3 regions of the Allobosea sp. NBC_00550 genome follow, and region 3 is predicted to be linked to each of the others. Evidence: riboswitches for the same ligand, from Rfam matches in the RefSeq annotation. Region 3 holds a riboswitch; each other region holds the start of a gene.
The links. Region 3 has a riboswitch for thiamine pyrophosphate ahead of thiO (glycine oxidase ThiO). Riboswitches for the same ligand answer to the same signal wherever they lie in the genome.

Region 1 (5,288 bases), 2.7 Mb from region 3:
CCTGGAAGACGAAGCCGGCGCGGAGGCTCGGGCCATGCAGCGCCTCGCCGCCAATGCGGATGGCGCCCTCGCTCGGCACGAGCAAGCCGGCGGCGAGCTTGAGCAACGTGGTCTTGCCGCAGCCGCTGCGGCCGAGCAGGCAATGGATCTCGCCGCGCGGGTTGATCCAGTCGACGCCGTCGACGATGGCCGGGCCGCCCGCGTCATAACGGAAGGCGACCCGCTCGATCGCGACGAAGCCGGGGGTGGTGGGGTCAGTCGACATAGGGCGCGAACCCTTCTGCCGCGGCTTCAGCGCCGTGCTCGATCTCGGTCAGGGTGACCAAGTCGAGCAGGCTGAAGCGCCCGTCATGGTGCCAGCCGGCCTCCGGGGCCGCCATGCGGCCGAACGGGGCGATGCGGGTGACGCCGACCTCAGCAAACTGCTCCGCGAGCTGGAACAACCTCTCCGGCGCCGCCGCTATCCCGGCCGTCTGCAGGAAGTTGCGATAGGGCGCGACGAGGGCCGGGATCTCGTCGAGGCTGTCGACCGAAACCAGTTTGAGCGTGCGGTTGAGGCCTGTCGGACTCAGGTCCTCGGGCGTCTCGACATGGGCGACGCTCCACGAATCGGTGGGCTCGCCAAGGAGTTCTGCGGCGCCTTTCAGTGCGCCCATCTCCTGCGCGCTGCGCCAGGCCGTGATGGAGGCGGATTCGGCCGGCGAAAGCGTGCGACGGGGGTGGCGATGGGCGAGGGCGGCCAGTTCCTGCGCGACATGGCGCGCGAATTCGGCTGGCGAAACCCGCCCGCCGCGCTCGACGAAAAGCATCTGTGGGGAATAGCAGCCCTGCTGCTCGTAGCGGGCGGCGTCATGAGCGGCGAGGCGGGCCAGCGCGGGTGCCCTGCGGCTGTCGAGCGCTTCGCGCGCGACGACGCCGAAGCCGATCTTGTGGCCATGCGGCAGGAAGCGCGTGGTGATCGGCAGCTTGGCGCGCAGCGCCGTGAGCGTATCGTTGCCGCCATAGGCCATGACGGTGTCGGCCGCGCGCAGGAAAATTGGTTCGGCAGGCGCTTCGCCACCCTTCCACCAGGTGATGGCGAGGCATTCGCCGAGTTCGGGGTCTATCTCGGCGATCAGGCCCGCAAACCAGCCCGCCGTCAGCGGCTCGGCCGAGGCGAGTTTGCCGATCGTGCCGGCCTTGACCAGAAGCCCGCAGATCAGGCTCCAGAGCGAGAGCGCCGGCACGTTGCCGGCCCAGACATGCAGCAGCAGCTCCGGGCCGTGAGCGCGCAGGTAGCCGCCCTTGGGCGTCGGCTGGAAGCCGTCCAGCATGGCGGGATTGGCGAAATCCTCGGCCAGGAAGCGCAGGAGCTGCGGGCGCCGGAAGGTCTTCAGATAACTCGTGAGGCCGAGACGCACCGTCTCGCGGTCGTAGCCGGTGATGATCGGCAGAAGGTGCTCGGCCTTGCGCCGCAGCGGATGCTCGCGGTCGAGCAGGCGGGCAATGGCGGCGTCGATCGCTGCGACGATGCGCGCGGTGTCCATCCGCTTCAGCCGGGCGCGGGCATTGCTGCGCACATGGTCGCAGAGAGCAGCCGCCTGAGCCTCGTCCAGCTCCGGCAGCGCGATGGTCGCGCTCTCGCCCCAGGCGCTATAGCTGACTTCGCGCCAGCGCAGCGCCTCGCGATTCAGGCCCGGCAGATGGCCCGCATATTCGATCACCGTATCAGCCTCGCGCTGCGGCCAGGAATTCGGCGACCGCGACCGAGCAACCCTTGGAGGCCTCGCCATCGACCCGGCCGAGCAGCCTGAATCCACCCGGGACGATCTCGCCGGCGTCCTCGGTCAGGATCGCCGAGACGCAGTTGAAATGCGCGAGGTCGTGATGGACGATCACGCCGCGCTCGCCCTCGGGCAGGTCGGTGCCGGTCAGCGGATCGACGACGCGGCTGCGGATCCAGTGCGGGCCGGATTTCACCGACGGGCAGATCGCATTGCCGTCGTCGTAGAGCTGCGAGCTCAACTCGGTCATGCCGTACATGTTGATGCAGGACGAGCGGGGCACGCCCAAGGCGAGGCTAAGACCGTCGTAGAACTCGTCGAGTCCCAGCTCGCGCGACTGGCCCTTGAAGCCGCCGGTGTCGAGGATGAGGCTGCCTTCGGGCAGGGCGAAGCGCCGGCCGGTCGCCGCGAGCGCGTCCAGCACGGGAGCGAAGGAATAGCTCGCGCCGAGCAGGGCATAGGGCTCGCCGCTCTTCTCCGCTTGCTCCAGCGCCGACAAAAGGCCGTCGAGGTCGAGACCCGACGAGCCGATGAACACCTCGGAATCCGACGTGCCGCATTCGCGACGGGCGAGCGAGAGATAGCAGGCGAGCGAGGAGTTCGGCAGGGCGGCTTCGTCGGGGAAGAGGATGCCCATGCGGATGCGCTCGCGGCCGCGCATGAAACGCTCACGGAAGTTCACCAGCATCGAGCGGCTCCAGACGGCGAGCGTCGGGTGGTAGCTGCGGCCGCGTATCCCTTGCGTCGTGCCGCTGGTCATGAAAACGCGCTCGGCCGCTTCCGGCGGGCTGCAGCTCAGCGTCAGATCCTTGAAGGCCGTGATCGGCACGGCCGGGATGTCGCGCCAGCGCCTGACGGAGAGCGGCGTGCGGCCGCGCTGCAGGCAGAAGCGCTTGTAGGGCTCGTTGTTGCGGAACTGATACGCGAAGACCTTCAGCGCCATCGCCTCGAATTCGGCATCCGACGCATCGGGGAGCGCGATGAACGCCAACAGCGCGTCGATGATCTCGGCTTGCGTCATCTTAAGCCCGCTCCTGCCCGACCCGCCGGCTTGCCCGGACGGAATCGATCGCGATGAGGACCACATGCGCAGCTGGAATCGGGGCCTCGATGGCCGCCTGTCCCGCATCCCTACGCCGGTATGATCCGGATCAGGTTCGGAGGGTCACCGCGTTGCCGAGCTCGAAAGCCCCGCGGGCGGAATCTCAGCCTCCTAGCGAGGCCCCCCTGGGAACAGGGTTTAGGTGGGGCCTCGGCCCCTGCCTTGTCAAGCGTTGCCGGCACAGGGCCGCCAATTGTGGGTGAGTGGTCCGAACATGGCGCGCATGCCGAAGAAGAGGCTCGACGTCGGGCCGCAAAAGCGTTGATGTGCCGCCCATGAACGTTTCCGCTCCGCCGCCCCGCATCGCCTCTTTCACCTGCGAGAAGAAGCCGGCCACCGGCTCGCGCGGGATGGTCGTCACCAATCATCCGCTCGCCTCGGCGGCGGGCGCGCAGATGCTGCTAGCCGGTGGCAATGCGATCGACGCCGCGGTCGCCTCGCTGTTCGCGTTGACGGTGGTGGAACCGATGATGGTCGGCATCCTCGGCGGCGGCCTGAGCCATATCCGCCTCGTCGATGGCCGCCATGTCGTGATCGACAATCTCTCGACAGCGCCGGGCCATGCGACGGCGGACATGTACGATTGCCTCTCAGACGAGATCGGCAAGCAGCGCGATACGCGCGACCGGGAGAATGTGGTCGGCGCGAAGGCGGTCGCCGTACCCGGCGCGCTGAAGGGCTGGTGCGAGGTGTTGGCGCGTTTCGGCACGCTGCCGCTGGCCGAGGTGCTGCAGCCGGCCATCGGGCTGGCGGAGCGCGGCTTCGTCGTCACGCCCTATCTCTCGAACTGCATCACCGACAATGCGGGCGATCTCGCCCGCGATCCGGGGCTTGCGGCGATGCTGCTGCCGGGCGGCCAGCCGCTCCAGCCCGGCGCAAGGCTGGTCCAGTCAGACTATGCCGCGAGCCTGAGGCTGATCGCGGCAGAAGGGCCGCAGGCGCTCTATGGCGGGCGGCTCGGCCGGGCGCTGACAGACTACATGGCGGCGAATGCCGGGCTGATCGATCAGGCTGATCTTGCCAATTACCGCATCGAATTGCGCGAGCCCATTCGCGGCTCCTATCGCGGCTACGAGATCGTCGGCCCCCCGCCGCCTTCTTCCTCCGGCGTGCACATCACGCAGATGCTCAACATCCTCGAAGGCTACGATATCGGCGCCCTCGGCTTCGGTTCGACTGACGCGGTGCATCTGCTGGCCGAGGCGCTGAAGATCGCCTTCGCCGACCGGGCCGTAGCAACCGCCGATCCGGCCTTCGTCAAAGTCCCGGTCAACAAGCTGATCGACAAGGCCTATGCGAACGAGCGCCGTGCCCTGATCGCGATGGGCGAGGCGAAAAGCTGGACGGCCGGACTGTCAGGCGGCGAATCCGCCGATACGACCCATGTCACCGTGGCCGATGCACAGGGCAACGTCGTCAGCGCGACGCAGACGATCAACGGGCTGTTCGGCGCCTGCGTCCAGATTCCCGGCACCGGGATGATCGCCAACAACTACATGTTCAACTTCGATCCGCATCCCGGTCGGGCGCTTTCGATCGCGCCGGGCAAGCGGGTTTTCACCTCGATGGCGCCGATGATGGCACTGAAGGAGGGCAGGCTCGCCTTCGCGCTCGGCCTGCCGGGGGCGCTGCGCATCTTTCCCTCCGCATTGCAGGCGATCGTCAACCTGATCGACCATCGCATGACCTTGCAGGAGGCGGTCGAGGCGCCGCGCGTCTGGACCGAGGGCGGCGTGCTCGAACTCGAGGAAGCCATCCCCGAGGCGGTGGCACAGGAACTCGCGGCACGCGGCCATCGCGTCGTGCGCTCGCCGCGCGTCGCAGGCGGCATGAACGCCATCGCCTTCAATGCGGATGGCACGCTGACCGGGGCCGCCTGCTGGCGCGCCGATGGCACGCCGGTTGCCATCTCGGGCGGGCTTGCCCGTGCCGGCGCACGCTTCACCATCTGACCGTATTCCCGGAAAATTCAATGCCCGAGACCATCGTCCTCCTCGACATGACCAGCCCCGAGCGCGCCGAGCGCATGCGGGCGCTGCTCCCGCCCGGCTTCGTGTTCACCCACGGCACGGCGCGCGGCGACGACCATATGAAGCAGATCATCGCCGAGGCCGATTACGCGATCTCGGGCCAGGTCGGCGTCTCGCGGGAGGTGCTGGGCGCAGCGAGGAAGCTGAAGCTGCTGCATAAATGGGGCGTCGGCTACGACAATATCGACATTGCCGCTGCAAAGGATCTCGGCATCACCGTGGCGCGCACCACCGGTTCCAATTCCGTGCCGGTGGCCGAGTTCGCGCTGGGGTTGGCGCTCTCGGCGCTGCGCTTCATCGGCTATGGTCATGCCGAGCTGAAGCAGGGGCATTGGGCGACCGGCAAGCTGCCGGGCGATCCCTTCATGCTCTCGGGCAAGACGGTCGGCATCG
Region 2 (5,288 bases), 1.8 Mb from region 3:
CCCGGAGCGCCGCCATCCGCTGCACAACCGGGTGTTGCTCCCGCCCCTGTTCAGCCCGGCATTGCTCCAGGTCAGCCGCCCGCCGGTGGGGCTTTCCCGACTCAGCCGCCCCAGCGCGAAGGTCGTCGCGGCGGCATCTCGCCCGGCGTCGCAGGTGCGATCGGCCTCGGCGCCGGCGTCATCGGCGGCATCATGGCGACGCAGGGCGCGCAGCGCTTCGAGGATATCCGCAGCCGCCGCGAGGAGCGCCGCGAGGGTGACGTCACCATCATCCGCGAGCCCGGCCGCACCATCATCCGCGACGATGACGGCCGCGCCATCATCCGCCGCGACGAGGATCAGCGTTTCCGCGATCTCGGTTGGCAGGGCCGCTCCGAGCGCCGCGGCGACGAGAACCGCATGGTCTTCGAGCGCCCCGACGGCACGCGCATCGTCACCGTCACGGACGAGGAGGGCCGTCTGATCCGCCGCACCCGCATCGACCGCGACAATCGCGAGGTGATCATCATCGACAACACGCTGCGCGACCGTCCCGGCCGTTTCGCCGACGATGTCGTCGTGCTGCCGGCGCCGCCGCTGCCGATCCCGCGCGAGCGCTATATCGTCGATGCCGATCAGGCCGACGAGGCGCTGATCTACGAGACGATCACGGCGCCGCCGATCGCCGCGATCCCGCGTCGCTACACGCTGGACGAGGTCCGCTACTCGCCGGATCTGCGCGCCCGCATGCGCAGCGTCGACATCGACACGATCACCTTCGACACCGGTTCCTGGCAGATCGCGCCCGAACAGGCGCAGCGCCTGTCCGTGATCGCGGACTCCGTCCGGCGCGCCCTGCAGCGCGCGCCCAACGAGGTCTTCCTCGTCGAGGGACATACCGACGCCGTCGGCGCCGATGTCGATAATCTCTCGCTCTCGGATCGCCGCGCGCAGTCCGTCGCCGAGATCCTGACGCGCGATTTCCAGATCCCGCCGGAGAACCTGACGACGCAGGGCTATGGCGAGCAGTATCTGAAGATCAACACGCAGGACGCGGCACGCGAGAACCGGCGCGTGACGCTGCGGCGCATCACGCCGCTGCTCAGCGGCCAGAACCAGTGACGATGGGAACGGGGCTGCTCGACGAGCGGCCCCGTTCTTACCTGGACGCAGGGAACTGCCGCCTTCTGCGGCGGTTTCATCTCCCGGAGGACAAGCCGAAGGGAGGTTCAGTCATGAAAAAGCTTGATCTGGTGATGCCGGCCTGATGATGGCGGGCTCGTTTGCGGCGCTTCCGGCACTGGCTCAGAGTGCTCCTGCCGCCGTGAAGCAGCGGGCGCCGGGTGTGCCGCTGGCTCCTCGCGCAGGCGAGGCCGTTCGCGTGCCAGCCAGTGAGAGGCCCGTGCCGCGCACGGAAATCCGCGCCCCGCGCGACGACCGCGCACAGGCGGCGCCGCAGCCAAATCGCGACCCGCCGATGCCGCGCCCGGTGCCGTCGATCAGCGCGCCCTGAGCGGGGCCGTTCAGGATTCGGCAAGGTCGGCGAACTAGCGTCGCCGCATGAGCGACGCCGTTTCCCTTGCCCGCAGCATCGTCACGATGCAGACCGCCTCGACGCAGCAGGCACTGTCCGTCGAGATGATCAAACAGAACGCGCAGGCCGATCAGGGCCTCGTCGCCATGCTCCAGCAGAGCGTCGAACAGATACAGGCGACGCTTCCGGCCGGGCAGGGCGCCTGGTCGACCTGACGGCCTGATCCACTTCCATCCTCCAATCGTTCGTCACGCAGCCCGTTGCCAAGCGGCGGCGCTACGCCTAACCTCGGTGCTGTTCCGAGGGGTGCTCGCAAGAGCTGAGATGGCCTGACCGCCGAACCCATCGAACCTGATCCGGGTCATACCGGCGGAGGGACTGGAACGCGGGTTAGAGTCGAATCGTGCCCGCAGACAGCGACTGGACCGCTTTCAAGCCCGGATCTCCTGACCTGTATCAAGGAGGAGATCCTCATGAATGCCCACACCAAAACCCTGAAGAACAGCGTCAAGGCCGCGCCGCAAAGTGTGACGACCGGCCCGATCATCGGTTCGCGCAAGATCTATGTCGCGCCGCCGGATCATCCGGAGATGCGCGTGCCCTTTCGCGAGGTCATGCTGACCACCGATGCCGAGCCGCCGGTGCGGATCTACGATCCCTCCGGCCCGTTCACCGAGACCGACGCCCGAATCGACCTGAATGCCGGCCTGGCCCAGCCGCGCCGCGCTTGGCTCGATGCGCGCGGCTTCCAGACCGTGCCCGGCCGCACAGTCACGGCCGCCGATAACGGCCATATCAGCGAGGCGCAGCTCGTTCCCGCCTGCCCGGCCGCGCGCCCGATCCTCGAGGCGAAGCCGGGCCAGATGACGACGCAATACGAGTTCGCGAAGGCCGGCATCGTCACGCCCGAGATGATCTATGTCGCCCATCGCGAGAATCTCGGCCGCGCCGCCATGCTGGAAGGTGCCAGGGAGCGCCATGCCGATGGCGAGAGCTTCGGCGCCTCGGTGCCGGAATTCGTCACGCCCGAATTCGTCCGCGAGGAGATCGCGCGCGGCCGCGCCATCATCCCGGCCAACATCAACCACCCCGAGCTGGAGCCGATGGCGATCGGCCGCAACTTCCTGGTCAAGATCAACGCCAATATCGGCAATTCCGCCGTGACCTCGGGCGCGGCCGAGGAGGTCGAGAAGCTGGTCTGGGCGATACGCTGGGGCGCCGACACCGTCATGGACCTGTCGACCGGCCGCAACATCCACAACATCCGCTCCTGGATCCTGCGCAATTCGCCGGTCCCCATCGGCACGGTGCCGATCTATCAGGCGCTGGAGAAGGTCGGCGGCGATCCGATCAAGCTCGATTGGGAGGTGTTCAAGGACACGCTGGTCGAGCAGGCCGAGCAGGGCGTCGACTACTTCACCATCCACGCCGGCGTGAGATTGCCCTATGTTCCGCTGACGGCATCCCGCGTCACCGGCATCGTCTCGCGCGGCGGCTCGATCATGGCGCGCTGGTGCCTGGCGCATCACCGCGAGAGCTTCCTCTACGAGCGTTTCGACGAGATCTGCGAGATCATGCGCAAATACGACGTCTCGTTCTCGCTCGGCGACGGATTGCGCCCCGGTTCGATCGCCGACGCCAACGACCGCGCCCAGTTCGCCGAGCTGGAGACGCTGGGCGAGCTCACCAAGATCGCCTGGGACAAGGGCTGTCAGGTCATGATCGAGGGCCCCGGCCACGTGCCGATGCACAAGATCAAGGAGAACATGGACAAGCAGCTCCGTGAATGCGGCGAGGCGCCCTTCTACACGCTGGGACCGCTGACCACCGATATCGCGCCGGGCTACGACCACATCACCTCCGGCATCGGCGCGGCGATGATCGGCTGGTATGGCTGCGCCATGCTCTGCTACGTCACGCCGAAGGAGCATCTCGGCCTGCCCGACCGCGACGACGTCAAGACCGGCGTCATCACCTATCGGATCGCGGCGCACGCCGCCGACCTCGCCAAGGGCCATCCGGCCGCGAAGATCAGGGACGATGCGCTCTCCCGCGCCCGCTTCGACTTCCGCTGGGAGGACCAGTTCAATCTCGCGCTTGATCCCGACACGGCGCGCGCCTACCACGACGAGACCTTGCCGAAGGACGCTCATAAGGTCGCGCATTTCTGCTCGATGTGCGGGCCGAAGTTCTGCTCGATGAAGATCACGCAGGACCTGCGCGCCGAGGTTCTGGCGATGAGCGACAATGAGCGCGCCAATCTCGAAGCGATGGCAGCAGACGGCATGGCCGCCAAGTCGAAGGAATTCCTCGACAAGGGCGGCAGCATCTATCTACCAGCGGCGGAATGAGCAGCGAGAACGATAGTCTCGACGCGGCGCAGGTCGCGTCGATCCTCGCGCGGGTGGCCAAGCGCCGCCCGCGCATCCATTGCCTGACCAATACGGTGGCGCAGAACGTCACCGCCAACATGCTGCTCGCCTTCGGGGCCGTGCCCTCGATGGCCGGTCATCCCGACGAGGTCGCGGCCGTCGCCGCCGGGGCCGGCGCGATCCTGATCAATCTCGGCACGATCAGCCCGGAGGGCGAGCGCGCCATCCCAAAGCTCGTCGGTGTCGCGCGCGAACGCGGCATCCCTCTCGTGCTCGACCCCGTTTTCGTCGAGCTGTCGCCGCTCAGACTGGGTTTGGCCGAGGCGATCCTGCGCTTGCCGGGCGTCACCGTGCGTGGCAACGCCACGGAAATGGCGGCGCTCGATGCCGTCATGCGGCGGGCGGATGACTTCCTGCGCGTGACGACAGGCAAGGTCGACCGCATCGAGGGCGATGGGCGCAGCTTCTCGATCGGCCATGGCCATGAATTGATGACGAAAGTCACGGGGCTCGGCTGCGCATCGAGCGCGCTGGTCGCCGCCTGCCGGGCGGTCGAGCCGGATGCCGCCGTCGCGGCAGCCGCCGCGCTGACGGCTTATGGGATCGCGGGCGAAGTCGCCGCCGAACGCGCGGCTGGACCGGGCAGCTTCGCGATGCTTCTGATCGACGCTCTCGCCGGGCTCGACGAAGCGACATTGGCCAAGCGGATGGGCCGGGACCCTACTGCGTCGGCGTGAGCGAGAGCGGCGCCGGCCTCGGCGTTGCCGGGCGCGGCTTCGGCTTGGCGGCCGGCTTGGGCTCGGTGTTGAGGCCGAGGCGGGCACGCAGCCCGGCGGCGCGCGCCTCGGTGATCCGCGCTGCGCAGAACCCCACCTGACCCTCGCGCTGGAAATCGCGGCAGATCATCTCGCGCTCGGCCGAGAAGCCCGCCTGCTCGCGGGCGATCGTGCGCTGCTCGACCGCGTCGGACTTCGCGGTCAACGTCTTGTAGCCTTCGCGGACGGCTCGCTCGGCCGCACCGCGGGCCCGTTCGATCTCCTTGGCCTGGGCGGCGGCTGTGCGCGCGTCCGGCCCCCACAGGCCACGCGGGTCGATGCGGCATTGCGCGGCCTCGACGACGCAGGGCTCCGTCGGCTCCACGACGAGGAAGGCGCCGTCGAGCACATCGAAGACGATCGGGCAGATCGGAGCTTCCAACCGATAGCGCGGCACCCCGGCCGGACGGCCCAATGCCGTGACCGGAACCGGATTTTCGCCGAAGGAAACGGCGCAGGGCTCGACCAGATTGGCGGGCTGGAAGCCGTCGAGATTGAGCTTCATCCCGAATCCGCCTGCCGTTTTGGTGAAGATCGCCTCGCCGTGATGGCCGTTGCGATGCAGGACCTTGCCGAGGATCGCATCCT
Region 3 (5,288 bases):
GCGCTACCGGCTGGAGAAGGCGCTGATCGCCAACGAGATGCCGCTCGCCGAATTGCCTGCCGCCTGGAATGCGGGGATGAAGTCCCTGCTCGGGGTCACCGTGCCCGACGACCGGGTCGGCTGCCTGCAGGACATCCACTGGCCCTCCGGCGGCTGGGGCTATTTCCCGACCTATACGCTCGGCGCGATGACGGCGGCCCAGATCTTCGACGCCGCCTGTCGGGCCGAGCCGGGCATCCTGCCCGGCATCGGCAAGGGCGATTTCGGCCCGCTGGTGGGCTGGCTGCGCGCCAACATCCACGGCAAGGGCTCGCTGCTCCCGACCGACGACCTGCTCACCGAAGCGACGGGCCGGCCGCTCGACGCCTCCGTGTTCAAGGCGCATCTGCGCCGCCGCTACATCGAAGAGACCTGATCTTTCTGATTTTATTTATTCAAAACAAAGACTTGTCCGCGGCTTCATGCTGATCGGCCATGCAGCTTTCGGGCTTGCATCGGGGGGCACGAAGCGGGATGTCGGAAACGACCTCCCGCTTCGGTGACCGATCATGACCCAGACCAAGCCCGCCCCCCGCATCGCCATCACCTATTGCTCGATGTGCAACTGGATGCTGCGCTCGGCCTGGCTCGGGCAGGAGTTGCTCTCCACCTTCGGGCAGGATCTCGGCGAGGTAGCGCTGATCCCGCGCACGGGCGGCATCTTCCAGATCACCTATGACGGCGAGCTGATCTGGGACCGCAAGACCGATGGCGGATTCCCGGATTCCAAGGTGCTGAAGCAGCGCGTGCGCGACCGGCTCGACCCCGAGCGCAGCCTCGGCCATGTCGACGGGCACACGATGTCGACGGAAGCGGAGAGCTGAGACTTAGGAATTACGTCGTCATCCCGGCTGCAGCAAAGCGGAGCGCCGGGATCCATCGTAGGGCTCCGCGCTCTACGATGGATCCCGGATCTGCGCTGCTTCGCAGCTTGTCCGGGATGACGGAGTGGTTCCGTGCCATATCCGGAGGCGCAACGGCGCGCCTCTTCAGACCGCGTGCTTCCGCGTCGCCGCCACCCAGGATTTCAACCGCTCCTCGGGATCGGCGTTCAGCGTGATGTCGGTCACGGCTGCCACGATGTCGGCGCCGGCGTCGAAAACGCCCGGCGCGCGTTCCAGCGAAATGCCGCCGATGCCGACCAGCGGCAGGTCGCCGATGCGGCGCTTCCACTCGCCAAGCCGCTCCAGCCCTTGCGGGCCGAAGCGCATCTGCTTGAGAATTGTCGGATAGACCGGCCCGAGCGCGACATAATCCGGCTCCGTCGCCAGCGCGCGCTCCAGCTCGGCCTCGTCATGGCTGCTGACGCCGAGCTTGAGGCCCGCCTTGCGGATCGCGCCGAGATCGGCGGTGTCGAGATCCTCCTGACCGAGATGGAGGAAATCGCAGCCCTCCGCGATGGCGAGCTTCCAGTAGTCGTTGACGACGAGCACGCAGCCGACCTCCGCGCAGAGCCGCTTGGCGCGAGCGATCTCGCGGGCAACCTCGATTTCGGGCCGATCCTTGACGCGCAATTGCACCAGCTTGACGCCGAGCGGCAGCATCCGCTCCAGCCAGTCGGCGCTGTCGAAGATGGGATAGAACGGATCGAGCTTCATGCGAGACAGGTCTTTCATGCCAGGAAGGCCTTGCCCATGACGGGCGTGGAGGGAGCTGCCATGTCGCGCGCCTCGATCGGCTGCGCCTCGAAGGCGAGCCGGCCGGCGCGGATGGCGAGCGCGAAGGCCTCCGCCATCGCGGCCGGGTCCCCCGCCTTGGCGACGGCGGTGTTGAGCAGGATGCCGTCATAGCCCAGCTCCATCGCCTGCGCGGCATGGGAGGGCAGGCCGATGCCGGCGTCGACGACGAGCGGAATATCCGGGAAATGCTGGCGCATGGTGCGCAGCCCGTAGGGGTTGTTGAGCCCCCTGCCCGATCCGATCGGCGCGCCCCAGGGCATCAGCACCTCGCAGCCGCCATCGAGCAGGCGCCCGCCGATGACGATGTCCTCTGTCGTGTAGGGGAAGACCTTGAAGCCGTCATCGGCGAGGATGCGCGCAGCCTCGACCAGCGCGATCACGTCCGGCTGGAGCGTGTCGTCCTCGCCGATCACCTCGAGCTTGATCCAGTCGGTGCCGAAGACCTCGCGCGCCATCTGCGCCGTCGTCACTGCCTCCTTCACCGTGTGGCAGCCGGCCGTGTTCGGCAGCACCTTGACGCCGAGCTCGCGGATGAGCGCCCAGAACGCCTGCCCCGCCGCGCCGCCGGACGATTCCCGGCGCAGCGAAACGGTGACGACCTCGACGCCGGAGCGCTTCACCGCCTCGGCGAGGATCGCGGGCGACGGATATTGCGCCGTGCCGAGGAAAAGCCGGTTTTGCGGCTCGAAGCCGTAAAAGGATGCCATCTCAGCCTCCCTGCATCGGGGCGACGACCTCGATGCGGTCGCCGTCGTTCAAGATCACTTCAGCGCGCTTGCGAGCCGGCACGAAATCGCCGTTCACCGCCGTCGCGACGATGCGGCCGGCATAGCCGAGCTCGGCCAGCGCCTCGGCCAGCGTCTTCGCGGCGATCTCCTGCGGCGCGCCGTTAAGCAGCAAGGTCATGCAGCATCTCCGGTCGTGATTGCGGGTTCATCACGGCATCCGCAGCCATCCGCGCCATGGCGGGGCTGAGCAGGAAGCCGTGACGGTAGAGCCCGTTGACATGGATCACCCGGCCGCGTCGCGTCAGCCGCGGCAGGTTATCGGGGAAGGCCGGGCGCGCATCGGTGCCGATCTCGACGACCTCCGCCTCGCCGAAGGCGGGATGCAGCGCATAGGCCGCGCCGAGCAGCTCCAGCATCGAGCGGGCCGAGATGCGGCTGCGCTCGCCGCTCTCGATCATCGTCGCGCCGACCATGAAGATGCCGCCTGCCCGCGGAACGATGTAGAGCGGGATGCGCGGATGCAGCAGCCTTACGGGGCGCGACAAGCGGACCTCGTCGCTTTTCAGCAGCAGCATCTCGCCCTTGACGCCGCGCAGATCGGGCAGGACATCGCGCGCCGACAGCCCCCGGCAGTCGAGGACGATTTCGGCATCGAGATTGGCCGGTTCGACCGCGCTGTCGAAATGCACCGCCACGCCCTTTGCAAGGAGGCGTTCGGCCAAGGCCGCGATCGCCTTGCGCGGATCGAGATGCGCCTCGTCAGCGAAGAACAGCCCGCGCGAGAAGCGCCCGGCGAGATCGGGCTCCAGCCCTGCGACCGCCTCGCCATCGATCTCCTCGAAATGGCTGGTGCGCTGGCCGAAGCGGCGCAGCTCCGAGCGATCGCGGCTCGGCGCGACAACGAGCGTGCCCTGGCGAACCACCCCGTCCGCGTGCCGCTCCCACCAGCCGGCTGCCTCCTGGCCGAGCCGGATCACCGGCTCCTCGGCGCTTTCGCCCTCGCACCAGGGGGCGAGCATGCCGCCGGCATACCAGGAGCAGGCCGCGGCACCGATGCGCGAACCGCGCTCGTGGATGGTGACCTGCGCGCCGCGCGCGGCCAGCTCGGTGGCGCAGGCAAGGCCAACGACACCGGCGCCGACCACCGCGACGGTTATGTTCCGATAAGGGCTGGATGCAGCCGCCATGCTTTTCCCTGCTCCCGGGAAGGCAGCGGCCAAAGGCGCGAGCAGCTTTGTCTGCGAGCCGAAGACCGTTCCCTTCGCCGGCATTACCCGGATCAGGTGCGATGGGTTGGCGCGACGCGCACCTCTCAGCCTTTCGGCACCCCAACGGACAGACGCATTCTAATAAGCGGATCACCCCGGGGCAAGGCAAGCCGACGCAAGGCGCCGTTGCAACGAGCGTCGCCTGGAGAACGGGCGCCGCCCACCGAGCACTCCCTTGGTAATGGAGAGGTCGAGAGTTCAATCCTCTCTCGCAGCACCAGCACTTTCAATGACTTAGTCTAGTGATGAGCGCTCCCAGATCAAGGCGAGACAGCACCAGCACAGCACGCGAGCACGTTTTAAGGCTCTCGCGGTGGGGGGCGGGTCCTGTTGCGACTAACACCGCCCAGGTCCGCTTCGCGTGGGGTATCAGGGGCGAGTAGTGTCAGTGGTGCCCATGCCCTCCCTCGCGGAACTGGCACTTGGCGCTAACACACATGGACTTGACGCCCGCGCGGTGGCAGCGCAGGGGCAGCAATGGCGACACCTACGCGAACTGCCCTGCCCTCGCTGGCTGGGCAGCGCGCGCCTGGCTCACGGCACTAGGCTCTCCCCCTGCCAACGCCAGCGCGCGCTGCGCCGCACACGCGCAGACCTTCCGACCAAATCGCCAGTGCTCAACTTTTCGTGGCGGGCCTGCCAAGCGCTGTTTTGCCATCGGCTGCCCCACTGTCAGTGAAGACTGCGTCTTCTTGTCGCTGCTCTCGCGCAACCGCCACAGCGTGGCGACGTAGAACAACTGTTTGGCTGGCAATCTCAAGCTCGACGCTGGCGTGCGTGGTAAGACGGCGCACTAGCGGCGAGGACAGGACAACGATAGCATGAATGGCGAGCAGCACTGCGGCGGACAGGTGAGTGGCGGCGGACGGCATCGCGTTTCGCAGCCATCGACTTGGACCGCATGGACGCGAGCGGCCTTTGCCGCCATCGTTCTGCTGTTGAGCCTTGCCGCACCTGTGGCGGCAGGACCGTCTGAGGACGTTGCCGCTATGTACTCTGCCGTGCTGCGGCACTTGCGTCCGCTGGCCGATCAAGGCAACGCCAACGCGCAGTTCAATCTTGGCTTCATGTACAGCAATGGCCAGGGCGTACCGCAGAACCACGCCGAGGCGCTGAAGTGGTATCGCCTCGCGGCAGACCAAGGCAACGCCGAGGCGCAGCTCATGCTCGGCGCCATGTACCGCAATGGCGATGGAGTGCCGCAGGATTACGCTGAGGCGTTGAAGTGGCATCGCCTCGCGGCAGACCAAGGCAACGCCGAGGCGCAGTACTTTCTTGGCTTCATGTACAGCAATGGCCAGGGCGTACCGCAGAACCACGCCGAGGCGCTGAAGTGGTATCGCCTCGCGGCAGACCAAGGCAACGCCTTCGCGCAGTTCAATGTCGGCGTCATGTACATGGAAGGCGCGGGCGTGCCGCAGGATTATGTCCGCGCACACATGTGGTTCAACTTGTCAGCCGCGCAGGAGGTTGGACATGCTGCGAGAGATAGGGATGAGCTTGCAAAGGTCATGACCCCCGAACAAATCGCGGAAGCCCAGAATCTGGCGCGTGAGTGGCAACCCAAGCGGCCC

Region 1: it holds a riboswitch for thiamine pyrophosphate, as region 3 does, so the genes downstream of both, NWE53_RS16445 (LuxE/PaaK family acyltransferase) here and thiO (glycine oxidase ThiO) in region 3, are expected to answer to the same signal.
Region 2: it holds a riboswitch for thiamine pyrophosphate, as region 3 does, so the genes downstream of both, thiC (phosphomethylpyrimidine synthase ThiC) here and thiO (glycine oxidase ThiO) in region 3, are expected to answer to the same signal.

What each region holds. Positions count from the first base shown of each region.
Region 1 is NZ_CP102772.1:3,421,750-3,427,037, reverse strand. It holds gene NWE53_RS16455 (ABC transporter ATP-binding protein) at 1-265, opposite strand, end outside; gene NWE53_RS16450 (acyl-CoA reductase) at 255-1,703, opposite strand; gene NWE53_RS16445 (LuxE/PaaK family acyltransferase) at 1,708-2,784, opposite strand; TPP riboswitch at 2,874-3,002, opposite strand; gene ggt (gamma-glutamyltransferase) at 3,141-4,817, shown strand; gene NWE53_RS16435 (2-hydroxyacid dehydrogenase) at 4,838-5,288, shown strand, end outside.
Region 2 is NZ_CP102772.1:4,283,378-4,288,665, forward strand. It holds gene NWE53_RS20610 (OmpA family protein) at 193-1,101, shown strand; gene NWE53_RS20615 (hypothetical protein) at 1,540-1,728, shown strand; TPP riboswitch at 1,806-1,909, shown strand; gene thiC (phosphomethylpyrimidine synthase ThiC) at 1,987-3,864, shown strand; gene NWE53_RS20625 (hydroxyethylthiazole kinase) at 3,861-4,622, shown strand; gene NWE53_RS20630 (hypothetical protein) at 4,606-5,288, opposite strand, start outside.
Region 3 is NZ_CP102772.1:429,711-434,998, reverse strand. It holds gene NWE53_RS02115 (carboxypeptidase M32) at 1-415, shown strand, start outside; gene NWE53_RS02110 (Rdx family protein) at 549-863, shown strand; gene NWE53_RS02105 (thiamine phosphate synthase) at 1,029-1,637, opposite strand; gene NWE53_RS02100 (thiazole synthase) at 1,652-2,425, opposite strand; gene thiS (sulfur carrier protein ThiS) at 2,427-2,624, opposite strand; gene thiO (glycine oxidase ThiO) at 2,608-3,603, opposite strand; TPP riboswitch at 3,686-3,787, opposite strand; gene NWE53_RS02085 (tetratricopeptide repeat protein) at 4,536-5,288, shown strand, end outside.